Regions from separate parts of the Vogesella sp. LIG4 genome, predicted to be linked through region 2. Evidence: predicted binding sites of a transcription regulator. Region 2 holds the regulator's gene; each other region holds the start of a gene.
The links. Region 2 encodes HrcA, which represses chaperone genes, less so after heat shock. Its sites were predicted from a motif close to ATTAGCACTCGNNNNNNNCGAGTGCTAAT; they were not measured.
Positions count from the first base shown of each region.

Region 1: a site for HrcA is predicted at 2,571-2,599, ahead of groES (co-chaperone GroES). Genes of this name have one in related genera too.
Region 3: a site for HrcA is predicted at 1,428-1,456, ahead of rpoH (RNA polymerase sigma factor RpoH). Genes of this name have one in related genera too.

Region 1 covers NZ_LT607802.1:659,164-663,443, forward strand. The annotation lists gene PSELUDRAFT_RS03055 (Nif3-like dinuclear metal center hexameric protein) at 1-385, opposite strand, end outside; gene groL (chaperonin GroEL) at 526-2,166, opposite strand; gene groES (co-chaperone GroES) at 2,214-2,501, opposite strand; gene galE (UDP-glucose 4-epimerase GalE) at 2,850-3,857, shown strand; gene wecB (non-hydrolyzing UDP-N-acetylglucosamine 2-epimerase) at 4,061-4,280, shown strand, end outside.
Region 2 covers NZ_LT607802.1:2,523,634-2,527,913, reverse strand. The annotation lists gene dnaX (DNA polymerase III subunit gamma/tau) at 1-480, opposite strand, end outside; gene mltB (lytic murein transglycosylase B) at 548-1,597, opposite strand; gene hrcA (heat-inducible transcriptional repressor HrcA) at 1,715-2,740, opposite strand; gene recA (recombinase RecA) at 2,983-4,038, shown strand; gene recX (recombination regulator RecX) at 4,038-4,280, shown strand, end outside.
Region 3 covers NZ_LT607802.1:796,897-801,176, forward strand. The annotation lists gene ftsE (cell division ATP-binding protein FtsE) at 1-422, shown strand, start outside; gene ftsX (permease-like cell division protein FtsX) at 419-1,330, shown strand; gene rpoH (RNA polymerase sigma factor RpoH) at 1,490-2,350, shown strand; gene PSELUDRAFT_RS03820 (PglL family O-oligosaccharyltransferase) at 2,418-4,178, opposite strand.

The DNA of each region.
Region 1 (4,280 bases), 1.9 Mb from region 2:
GCGGCTCGTCTGCCGACGGCGCCGCATCCACAATCCCCAACAGCCTGCCCAGTTGGGCGTTATTGCCCAGCTCCGGGTGCGCATCCAGTGGCAAGTGATAGGCCAGCAAGCTGATGTCACTTTGCAACAGCGTGGCGATACGCTGCCGCTTGATGCCGGTAATCGCCGCCGACTCACTTTTCCAGAAATAGCCGTGATGCACCAGGATGGCGTCCGCCTTCAAGCGTACCGCCTCATCCAGCAAAGCCTGCGAAGCAGTCACCCCGGCCACCACGTGACGCACCTGGCTGCGCCCTTCCACCTGCAGCCCGTTGGGGGCGTAGTCCTTGAAGCGCCAGGGCTCCAGCTTCTGGTTAAGAATAGCTACCAGCTGCTGCAATTCCATAGCTCGCTCTCCTTGAATCATCTTGCACCCATTGTGCCAGAGCCACCACAACAATGCGGCCAACCCTGCAAAAGGTTGGCCGCAAAGAAAAACCCCGCAGCAAGCTGCGGGGTTTTTTGCTCGGTGAGGGAGCAGGCAGATTACATCATGCCGCCCATGCCACCCATGCCGCCCATGTCCGGCATGGCCGCGGCCGGCTTGTCTTCCGGCAGCTCGGCGATCATGCAGTCGGTGGTCAGCATCAGGCCGGCTACGGATGCAGCGTGCTGCAGCGCGGAGCGGGTTACCTTGGCCGGATCCAGCACGCCCATTTCGATCATGTCGCCGTATTCGCCGCTGGCAGCGTTGTAACCGAAGTTACCTTTGCCTTCCAGCACCTTGTTCACCACCACGGACGGCTCGTCGCCGGCGTTCTGCACGATCTGGCGCAGCGGCGCTTCGATCGCCTTCAGGACGATCTTCACACCGGCAGCCTGGTCGGCGTTGATGGTTTCAACAGCATCAACGGCAGCGCGAGCGCGCAGCAGGGCAACGCCACCGCCAGGTACCACGCCTTCTTCAACGGCAGCGCGGGTAGCGTGCAGCGCGTCTTCAACGCGAGCCTTCTTCTCTTTCATTTCCACTTCGGTGGCAGCGCCAACCTTGATCACGGCAACGCCGCCAGCCAGCTTGGCTACGCGCTCTTGCAGTTTTTCACGGTCGTAGTCGGAAGTAGCGGCTTCGATCTGCTGACGCACTTCGGTCACGCGAGCCTGGATGGCAGCAACGTCGCCGGCGCCGTCGATGATGGTGGAGTTTTCCTTGCCCACTTCAACGCGCTTGGCTTGGCCCAGCATTTCCAGGGTAACTTTTTCCAGGGTCAGGCCAACTTCTTCAGCGATAACGGTACCGCCGGTCAGCACAGCGATATCCTGCAGCATGGCCTTGCGACGATCGCCAAAGCCCGGAGCCTTGACAGCAACAACCTTCAGGATGCCGCGGATGGTGTTCACCACCAGGGTAGCCAGCGCTTCGCCTTCAACATCTTCGGCGATGATCAGCAGCGGACGACCGGACTTGGCCACTTGCTCCAGTACCGGCAGCAGGTCGCGGATGTTGGAGATCTTCTTGTCGAACAGCAGGATGAACGGATTGTCCAGTGCGGCAATCTGCTTTTCCGGGTTGTTGATGAAGTACGGGGACAGGTAGCCGCGGTCGAACTGCATGCCTTCCACTACGTCCAGCTCGTTGTGCAGGCTCTTGCCATCTTCAACGGTGATCACGCCTTCCTTGCCCACTTTTTCCATGGCGTTGGCGATGATTTCACCGATATCGGAATCGGAGTTGGCGGAGATGGAGCCAACCTGGGCGATTTCCTTGGTGGTAGCGCACGGCTTGGCGATCTTGGCGATCTCGCCCACCAGGGCAACCACGGCCTTGTCGATGCCGCGCTTCAGATCCATCGGGTTCATGCCGGCGGTAACGAACTTCATGCCTTCGTGCACGATGGCCTGAGCCAGCACGGTAGCGGTGGTGGTACCGTCACCGGCCACGTCGGAAGTCTTGGAAGCCACTTCCTTCACCATCTGCGCGCCCATGTTCTCGAACTTGTCCTTCAGTTCAATTTCCTTGGCAACGGAAACACCATCCTTGGTGATGGTCGGTGCGCCGAAGGAGCGATCCAGTACCACGTTGCGGCCTTTCGGGCCCAGAGTCACTTTAACGGCATCAGCCAGAATGTTGACACCCACTACCATCTTGGCGCGGGCGGAATCACCAAAGCGTACGTCTTTAGCAGCCATTCTCATTAATCTCCAGAATCTGTATTAAACGGTTGTAATGGGTCGGATTACTCGACGATGCCCATTACGTCTTCTTCACGCATTACCAGCAGCTCCTCGCCGTCAACCTTTACGGTCTGGCCGGAGTACTTGCCGAACAGCACCTTGTCGCCTACCTTCAGCTCCAGGGCACGGCGCTCGCCGTTTTCCAGGATCTTGCCGTGGCCCACGGCCACAACTTCGCCCATGTCCGGCTTCTCGGCAGCAGCGCCCGGCAGAACGATGCCGGAAGCAGTCTTCTCTTCAGCTTCAAGGCGCTTGATAACAACACGGTCGTGCAGAGGGCGGATTGCCATTGATCTCTCCTGATGAATCAGTAGCTATGTAAACGATGATCTAGCTTGTGGGTGGGCAGGGATGCATCGATTAGCACTCCCTGCTTGCGAGTGCTAATCATATGGGAGGGGACACCGGCTTTCAAGGGGCACTCTACAACTTACCTCCCTCCTCCAGACATGCTACGGCGTATGGCATAATGAGCTCTTGCCAGCCGTGTATTCTCCATCGAAGAAATTTCGCGCCATGAAGCCCACCTCTCTACCACCACAGTTCCACCTCATACCACATCGCTCACATGCTCACCTTAGTCACGCCACACCAAAGAAAGTAGAAAGGCTTGAAACACAAACGGCACGTGGAGAGAAATCATGATCCTTGTAACAGGCGGTGCAGGCTACATTGGTACTCACACATGTGTACAACTACTGGAGGCCGGCTACGATGTACTAGTGTTGGACAACTTCTCGAACAGCACACCGGAAGCGCTAAGGCGGGTAGAGCTGATTACCGGACGCCAAGTACACCTCATGGAGGGTGATCTGCTCAACCCGCAACTACTGGATCTGGTATTTCAATCCCCGATCAAGGCAGTCATCCATTTTGCAGGACTCAAGGCAGTTGGTGAGTCTGTAGAACAGCCACTCGCCTATTACAATAACAATGTTGCTGCCACACTCATGTTGCTGCAGACAATGCAACAACATGGCGTAAAGAACCTAGTGTTTTCATCCAGCGCTACCGTATACGGCGAGCCTGCAAGTGTCCCCATACGCGAAGACTTTCCCTTATCTGCAACCAACCCGTACGGCCGCAGCAAGTTAATGGTTGAAGATATACTGCGTGACCTTGCCCACGCTAGTCCCGAATGGAATATCGCAATACTGCGCTATTTCAACCCAGTAGGTGCACATGTAAGTGGAATGATTGGGGAGGATCCCAATAGCACTCCAAACAATCTACTGCCTTTTATCAGTCAGGTTGCCATTGGCAGGCAGGCAAGTCTCAATGTGTTCGGCGCCGACTATACTACACCTGATGGAACAGGCATAAGGGACTACATCCACGTAGTTGACTTGGCAGAGGGTCACCTCAAGGCCCTGCAAGCTTTGCAAGACAAAGGAGGGATAATTACTGTCAACCTAGGAACTGGCAAAGGCTATTCGGTACTCGACGTGGTAAAGACCTTTGAAGCAGTAAGTGGCAAAACAGTACCGTATGAAATTGTACCCCGTCGTCCCGGCGACGTCGCAGCGGCATGGGCAGATCCCTCTGGGGCATATGAAATACTAGGTTGGTACGCACAGAGAACTCTCCAAGAAATGTGTGAAGATGCATGGCGTTGGCAATGTCAGAATCCTATCGGTTACTCTTAAATTTTATTTATGAGCCCCCAGCAATATGACAATTGATACCACACTACGCTCGTCGAAACAGGAACAGGGACATTGCCTCTCTTGACCGGCCCCAATGTCACTGATTCGAATCAGTCCATTACCAAGAGAATTTGTCACGGAAAACGGAAAATTTCGCAGACAAGAAATAAATATCCAACCTCACGGCATAAAATGGAATAGGCATGCTCAAAAAAATACTCATTGCTTTTGGCACACGACCTGAAGCCATTAAAATGGCCCCACTGATCCGCACTCTAAAAAAAGACCCACGCTTTGAAATTAAAGTTTGTGTAACTGCACAACATCGCCAAATGCTCGATCAAGCTTTAGAGCTATTTCAGATTCGGCCAGACTTTGATTTAAATATCATGCAACCGGGCCAGGATCTAACCGATATAACCA
Region 2 (4,280 bases):
CTGCGGGTCGGTGGTGGCGAGGATGAATTTGACGTGCGCCGGCGGCTCTTCCAGCGTCTTGAGCATGGCGTTGAAGGCGCTCTTCGACAGCATGTGCACTTCGTCGATGATGTACACCTTGAAGCGGCCCATGGTCGGCGCGTACTGCGCGTTCTCCAGCACCTCGCGGATATTGTCGATGCCGGTGTTGGAAGCGGCGTCGATCTCCAGCAGGTCGACATAGCGGCCGCTGTCGATCTGGCGGCAGGCCTGGCACTCGCCGCAGGGCTCGGCGCCGGTGCCGGTTTCGCAGTTCAGACTCTTGGCCAGGATGCGGGCGATGGTGGTCTTGCCCACGCCGCGGGTACCGGTGAGCAGGTAGGCATGGTGCAGGCGCGACTCACGCAGCGCGTTGGACAGCGCGCGTACCACGTGCTCCTGGCCGACCAGGTCGGCAAAGCGCTTGGGGCGCCACTTGCGGGCGAGAACTTGATAAGTCATAGCTGACAATTCTAGCAGTTTTTAAACCAGGGCCGACACCGGCTGCTACGCCAGTCGCGCCCCCTTATCAGTTGACTGCCGGGGCGGAGGCGTCCTGGTTGGCCACGGCCGGCACCGGGGCGTAGCGCACCGCCAGGTAGCGGTTGCGGATCTCCTGCGCCAGCTCTTGCGCCACCATCGCGTACAGAGTGCTCTTGTTGTAGCGGGTGATGGTGTAGAAATTGTTAAGGCCCAGCCAGTAGCGCGTGTCGCCCGGCGCCACCTCCAGCGGCACCAGCACCGCCAGCGCCTCGTCACGCACCGGCGCGCGCGGCACGATGCCCTTGGCCTTCAGCTCAGCCACGGTGTAGTGCAGGTTGAACTTGTCGGCCACCAGCTCGTCGATGGCCGCGCCCGGCGTCACGTCGACCGGCACCACCACGTCGTCCCCCACCAGCCAGCCATGCTGCTGGAAATAGTTGCCCACGCTGCCAATGGCATCGGCCGGGTTGTTCCAGATGTCGCGATGGCCGTCGCCATCGAAATCCACTGCCCATTTGCGGAAGCTGGACGGCATGAACTGCGGCATGCCGATGGCGCCGGCGTAGCTGCCTTTCAGACTCAGCGCGTTGACGTTCTCGCTGTGCGCCAGGCGGAAGAACTCGGCCAGCTCACCGCGGAAGAATTCGGCGCGGCGCGGGTAATCGAAGGCCAGCGTGCTCAGCACATCGGCCAGGCGGAAGCTGCCGGTAACGCGGCCGTAGCGGGTTTCGATGCCCAGGATGGCCACGATCATCTCCGGCGCCACGCCGAACTGCTGCTGCGCGCGCTGCAGCGTTGCCTCGTTCTTCTGCCAGAAGGCCACGCCTTCCTGCAGCAGCTTCTCGTTATAGAAATTGGGGCGGAACTGGTACCACGGCCGCGCGGTGGACGGCTTGTCCATGATGGTGATCACATTGGGCTTGGCGTCGACATTGGCGAACACCGTCTCCAGCTCGGCACGACTCACCTCGCCACTGGCCACCTGTTCATCGATAAAGCGCTGTACATCGGGGCGCATCAGCAGCCCCACGTCCGCCTGGGCGGCGGAAACGGAGGCCAGCATGGCCGCCAGGGCCAAACGGCGCAAGGCACGCATGGAAAGACTCCTGTTAGGTTGGCCGCAAGCCGCTCGGGCCTGCCGCCCGCTCACATTGCCGCGCATTGGCGGGCAATCGTGAGCCGGCGCTTGGAGCCTGTTTACGATCTCAGACTCTTACGGCTGATCATTGAAATTCAGTACGCTGGACACCAGGCGCGCGGTGATATCGACGATGGGAATCACGCGCTCGTAATCCATGCGCGTCGGCCCCACTACGCCCAGCGTGCCCACCACCTGACCATTGAGCCGGTATGGGGCGGTGACCACGCTGCAGTCGTCCAGCGGCACTACGCCGGACTCCTCGCCGATGAACAGGCTCACGCCGGAGGCGCGCCGGCTCTGCTCCAGCAGCTGCAGCAGCTCGGTCTTGCGCTGGAAGGTGTCGAACAGCTCGCGCAGGCGCGACAGGTCGCTGGAAAAGTCGCTGACCGCCAGCAGGCGGCCCTCGCCGCGGATCACGATGTCATCGCCGCCCGGCAGCGCCTGGCGGCCGAACTGGATCGCCGCCGCCATCAGCTCGGAAATATTGCCCTGCAGCTGGCGCAGCTCGGTTTCCACGCGGCTGGCCACGCTGTCCAGCTGCTGGCCGGCGTAATGCTGGTTGAGGAAGTTGGCCGCCTCCACCAGTTCGCCCGGCGTGTAATCGCGGCCGGTATGAAACAGGTGGTTCTGCACGTCGCCATCCAGCGTCACCAGGATCAGCAGGATGCGGCGCTCGGACAGGCGCAGGAACTCCACCTGGCGAAAGGCGGCATCGGCGCGCTGCGGCGTCATCACCACCCCGGCGAACTGGGTCAGTTCCGACAGCATCTGCGAGGCAGCCTGCACCACGCGCTGCGGGCTGTCCGGCTGGATGCCGCTCTTGAGCTCGGCCAGCGTCGGCGGTGCCAGCTGCTGCACGGTGAGCAGCCGGTCGACAAACAGCCGGTAACCTCGCGGCGTGGGAATGCGCCCGGCCGAGGTGTGCGGCGAGGCGATCAGGCCCATGTCTTCCAGCTCGGCCAGCATGTTGCGGATGGATGCCGACGACAGCTCCAGCCCGGAAACCGCGGCCAGGGTCTTGGATGCCACCGGTTGCCCGTCGGCGATATAGCGCTCGACCAGTACCTTGAGCAGATGTTGCGTGCGTTCGTTCAGCATGATCGCATTCTGTCACAGCTGCCGCCCATCTCAAAAGCCCCCGCCATCCCGGCCAGCCAGGGGCGACACCGGCTTGGCCGCATGATGATTTGTGCGATAATCCGCCGCCTGGTTCCCTGTCTGCCGCCACCGGGTGTGGCGCGCATACATCGTTGATTGCGTTTTTATTTGGCACGCCGAATGAAAACGTACATAATCAAAAAAACCTTCCCGATATGCCGTTTTGAACGAATGGAGTAAGCATGGCAGCCGAAGACAAGAGCAAAGCCCTGGCCGCAGCGCTGGCACAGATCGAAAAGCAGTTTGGCAAAGGCTCGATCATGCGCATGAGCGACAACCAGATCACCGAGAACCTGCAGGTGATCAGCACCGGTTCGCTCGGCCTGGACCTGGCACTGGGCGTCGGCGGCCTGCCGCGTGGCCGTGTAGTGGAAATCTACGGCCCGGAATCCTCCGGCAAGACCACGCTGTGTCTGCAGGTAGTAGCCGAGGCACAGAAACTGGGCGGCACCTGCGCCTACATCGACGCGGAAAACGCGCTGGACCCGCAATACGCGCAGAAACTGGGCGTTTCGGTGGAACAGCTGCTGATCTCGCAGCCGGATACCGGTGAACAGGCGCTGGAAATCGCCGACATGCTGGTACGCTCCGGCGGTGTGGACGTGATCGTGGTGGACTCGGTAGCCGCACTGGTGCCGAAGGCGGAAATCGAAGGCGAAATGGGCGACAACCACGTCGGCCTGCACGCCCGCCTGATGAGCCAGGCACTGCGCAAGCTCACCGGCAACATCAAGCGCACCAACACCCTGGTGATCTTCATCAACCAGATCCGCATGAAGATCGGCGTGATGTTCGGCAGCCCGGAAACCACCACCGGCGGTAACGCGCTGAAGTTCTACGCCTCGGTGCGCATGGACATCCGCCGCATCGGCGGCATCAAGAAGGGCGAGGAGATCATCGGCAACGAGACCCGCGTCAAAGTGGTGAAGAACAAGGTTTCCCCGCCGTTCAAGCAGGCCAACTTCGACATCCTGTACGGAGAGGGCATCAGCCGTGAAGGCGAGATCGTCGAACTGGGCGTGGAGCACGAGCTGATCGAGAAATCCGGCGCCTGGTACAGCTACAACGGCCAGAAGATCGGCCAGGGCAAGGACAACACCCGCCTGTGGCTGAAGGACAACCCGGAAATCGCCCGCGAGATCGAACGCAAGGTCCGCGAATCGGTAGGCGTGAACGTGCAGATTACCGAAGGCCAGCCGGATGAAGACGAACTGGTTGACGACACCTTCGACGCCTGATGACCGGCAGCGGTAAAAGCCTCAGGGCGCGAGCCGTCGATCTTCTGTCCCGCCGCGAGTATTCGCGGCTGGAGCTGAAGCGGCGGCTCGCGCCTTTTGCCGAATCGGCAGAAGAGCTGGACGCCCTGCTCGACGAGTTGGCCGCACGCCACTGGCAGTCGGACAGCCGCTTTGCCGAGCAGTTTGCAGCCAGCCGCGCCAGCAAGTACGGCAGCCGCCGCATCGCCATGGAAATGCGCGAG
Region 3 (4,280 bases), 1.7 Mb from region 2:
GCCAGCATATCGGCATCGTGTTCCAGGACCACAAGATCCTGTTCGACCGCAATGTGTTCGACAACGTGATGCTGCCGCTGGACATCATCGGCTTCGACCGCCGCGACGCAGCCCGCCGCGTGCGCGCCGCGCTGGACAAGGTAGGCCTCGCCGGCAAGGAAAAAATGATGCCGGTGCGCCTGTCCGGCGGCGAGCAGCAGCGCCTGTGCATCGCCCGTGCCGTGGTGCACCGCCCCAGCATCCTGCTGGCCGACGAACCCTCGGCCAACCTGGATCGCGCCTACGCGCTGGACATCATGGAACTGTTCAAATCCTTCCACCAGGTAGGCGTCTCCGTGCTGATTTCGGCGCACGACGAAACCCTGATGGAAGACTATGGCCGCCGCATCATCCGCCTGCGGGAAGGACAATTCGCCTCATGAAGCACTTCTTCTACCTGCACTGGCAGGATGCCAGCCAGGCGCTACGCAAGATGTTGCGCCAGCCGCTGGGCAGCCTGCTCAATCTGTTGATGCTGGCGGTGGCGATGTCGCTGCCGGTCAGCCTGTACCTTACCGCCGGCAGCGTGCAGCACTGGGTGGGCAAACTCACCGCGGCGCCGCAGATCACGCTGTTCATGGAGCTTTCCGCCGAACAGGCCGACATCGCCGCCGTGCAGTCCAGCCTGACATCCCACCCCAAGGTGGCCAGCTTCCGCTTCATTGGCCGCGACCAGGCGCTGCGCGACCTGGAACAGCGCAGCGGCCTCTCCGGTGTGAGCCAGGGGCTGGAAGGCAACCCGCTGCCGGACGCTTTTGTCGTTACCCCCAAGCCGGCGGTAACGCCGGACGAACTGGACATGCTGCAAAAGGAGCTGTCCGGCCTGCCGATGGTGGAACAATCGCAGTTTGATGCCGCCTGGGCGCGCCGCCTGCACGGCCTGCTGGACATCGCCGTCAAGCTTGCCTGGTTCCTGGCCGCCAGCTTTGGCGTGGCGCTGGTGCTGATCACCCACAACACCATCCGCATGCAGATCCTGGCACGACAGGAGGAAATCGAAGTGGCCAAGCTGATCGGCGCTACCGACAGCTTCATCCGCCGCCCCTTTCTGTACCACGCCTTCTGGGTAGGCGCGCTCAGCACGCTGTGCTGCTGGGGCCTGTCCACCCTGTTCGTGCACCAGGCTGCGCCGGCAATCAATGAATTCGCCGGCCTGTACGGTGAAAACATCCACCTGGCAGGGCTGGCCCTGCCGGAGCTTGGCGTACTGTTCGGCTGCAGCGTGCTGCTGTGCCTGCTGGGCGCACGCCTGGCAGCGGATCACCACCTGCGCAAGGTGCGCCCGCACTAAGTGCGGTGCAACACGCAGCCCGCCTGGCAACTACTTGATCCTGGTCCAGGACTATGGACCGGATAAAAAAATATCATCGATTGGGAACTGGCCCCTTGCTGGCACTCTCATAAGACGAGTGCTAACATCAGTTCAGCATTTCTTGAGGACAAGCCATTTATGACTGCAATCGCCTTGCCTGTACTCTCTTCCAACGGCAGCCTGGAGCAATACATCCACACCGTTAACAGCATTCCGATGCTGACCCAGGAAGAAGAGTTGGAGCTTGCCACGCGTCATCAACAGCACGACGATCTGGAAGCAGCCAAGCGTTTGGTGCTGTCGCACCTGCGCGTGGTGGTGTCCATCGCCCGCGGTTACTCCGGCTATGGCCTGCAACAGGCCGACCTGATCCAGGAAGGCAATATCGGCCTGATGAAGGCGGTGAAACGCTTCGAACCCACTCGCGGCGTGCGTCTGTTCTCCTTCGCCGTGCACTGGATCAAGGCCGAGATTCACGAATTCATCCTGCGCAACTGGCGCCTGGTGCGCATTGCCACCACCAAGCCGCAGCGCAAACTGTTCTTCAACCTGCGCAGCATGCGCCAGAGCCTGTCCGCACTCAGCGAGCAGGAAGCGCACGATATCGCGCAGGAGCTGGGCGTGAAGCCGGAAGAAGTGCGTGAAATGGAAACCCGCATGAGCGGCCAGGACATCGCACTGATGGCCGATGATGGCGACGACGAGGGCTTTGCCCCCATCGACTGGCTGGCCGACTCGCACGACGAGCCAACCCGCGCGCTGGAACGCCGCTCCATCGACATGCTGCAGAGCGAAGGCCTGGAGCAGGCGCTGTCCACGCTGGACGCCCGCAGCCGCCGCATCATCGAGGCGCGCTGGCTGGCCGACGATGGCGGCTCCACCCTGCACGAGTTGGCCGCAGAATTCGGTGTTTCCGCCGAGCGCATCCGCCAGATCGAAGCCAAGGCACTGGGCAAGATGAAAACCGCACTGGCCGCCGGCGTGGTGATCGACGCCTGAGCTGCATGATGTAGGCGTGAAAAAGCCACCTTGCGGTGGCTTTTTGTTTTTATATCATGCGGCCAACTTACTCGCTGGCAGCCTTGCCGTGCTGCTTGTCATCCACCTGCTGGGCGATGTCGATCAGACCGCTCCAGGCCGGCTCGTCGTCATCCAGCTCATCCAGGAACTGCGACGCATAGGTCGGGAACGACGCCAGCGCGTAGCGCATGGTCTGCGCCGCCTTGGCCTGCTCGCCCGCCAATGCCTCCATCTGCGCCTTGCGCAGCAGCACGTCCGGATACGGCCGATACAGCGCCATCAGGTCCACCCACTTGCGGTAGTCCTTCAGCGTGGCGCGCGACGGCGTCATCACGTCATCCAGCAGGCCCAGCGCATGGGCGGCGAACATCGGCTCGGTTCGGATGATCTCCTCCAGTCGCTGCTGCTTCTTGAGCGCCGTGGGGTAGTACAGCCCCTGCATTTCCTCGTAACGCCAGCTGCCATAGCTGGCCAGCACCAGCAGCAGCAGTGCGCCGGCACGCGCCAGCAGAAGCCATGGCAGTGGCGCGGCACGGCCGGGGGCCGGCACCAGGGTCGCCATGATGACCACCACCGCCGGGAAGTACAGATACCACAGCGGATACTCCAGCATGCTGTGGATCAGCGTAACCGACATCACCGCCACCGGTACCAGCTGCGCAGCATCCACGCGGCGGCTGAAATACGGCCACACCGCCCAGGCAAAGCCCAGTAGCACCGCCAGCGTCCCCAGCAGCCCCATCTCGGCCAGCAACTGGAACACCAGGTTGTGGGCGTTGGTGAACAGGCCGCTGTTTACGCCGGAGTTGGAAAACTGCGGCAGCATCTGCAGGCGCACGCTTTCCGCCGCGTACTGGTTCCAGCCCACCCCAAAGCCGGGATGCGCCTTGAACACCAGCCAGGCCTTGCCCCATTCCGCCACGCGGCGCGCGCCCATGCTGTCGGCGTTGCTGCTCAAGCGTTCCACACCACTGGCAATGGTCTGGCCATGCATCAGCGGTGCCAGCAGCCGTTCGGCCAAGGGCAGTGCAAACTGCATGGCAATGATGGCAACCACCGCCAGCCACAGCAGCCACCACATGCGGCGCGACTCCCCGCTACGCACGCGCCAGTGCCACCACGGCGCCAGCACCGCCAGCGCCACGGTGTACAGCAGCACGGTACGCGAGCCGGCAAAGGCGATGGACAGCGACAACCACAATACTGCCGCCGCCAGCCAGCGACGCGACCATTGGCCACTGGCGGCCAGCCAGCAGGCTGCTACCACGCCCCAGGTCAGATAATGTGCGTACTGGTTGCGCTGGCCGATATGGCCAAAAATATTGGTGGTCGGGTGCGAACTGTCATAGAACAGCACGCCGCCCAGCAGCTGCGCCAGGCCGGTGAGCTGCGCCAGGCCAATCAGCGATTGCGCCAACGCCCCCAGCAGCAGCGATTTGCACAGCAACGCGATCACCGCGTCGCTGCCTTCCGCTGCGCGCCATTGCGCCGTGGCCCAGGCCAGCACCGCCAGCGCAACGAAGGCCAGCGCGGTAGCATGGTTGAGCCCAGGGAACAGCAGCGGCTGCAGCAAGGGCTGCAGCGCCCACACCGCTGCCAGCAGCAGCATCCACAACGCGCTGCGCGGCAGCTCGGCCGCGGCCTGCCGCGGCATGCACCAGCAGGCCAGCGCCGCCAGGAAGACTACCGTGATCTCGCCCCACCACTGCGGCAGCGGCAGGTAGTGAAAGCGCGACAGGAAAGGCAGCGAGGCAATGGCCGCCAGCATCAGGGCCGCCAGCGACTGGCGACGCAGGGTGAAAGTCATGGATGGACCGTGCGAGTACGGGAAAGCGGCAAGTCTAGCCCAGCCGCCGAAGGCTGTAAAAACGGCTTGGTAACGTTTCGTCACCTTATCGAAAGCAGCGGC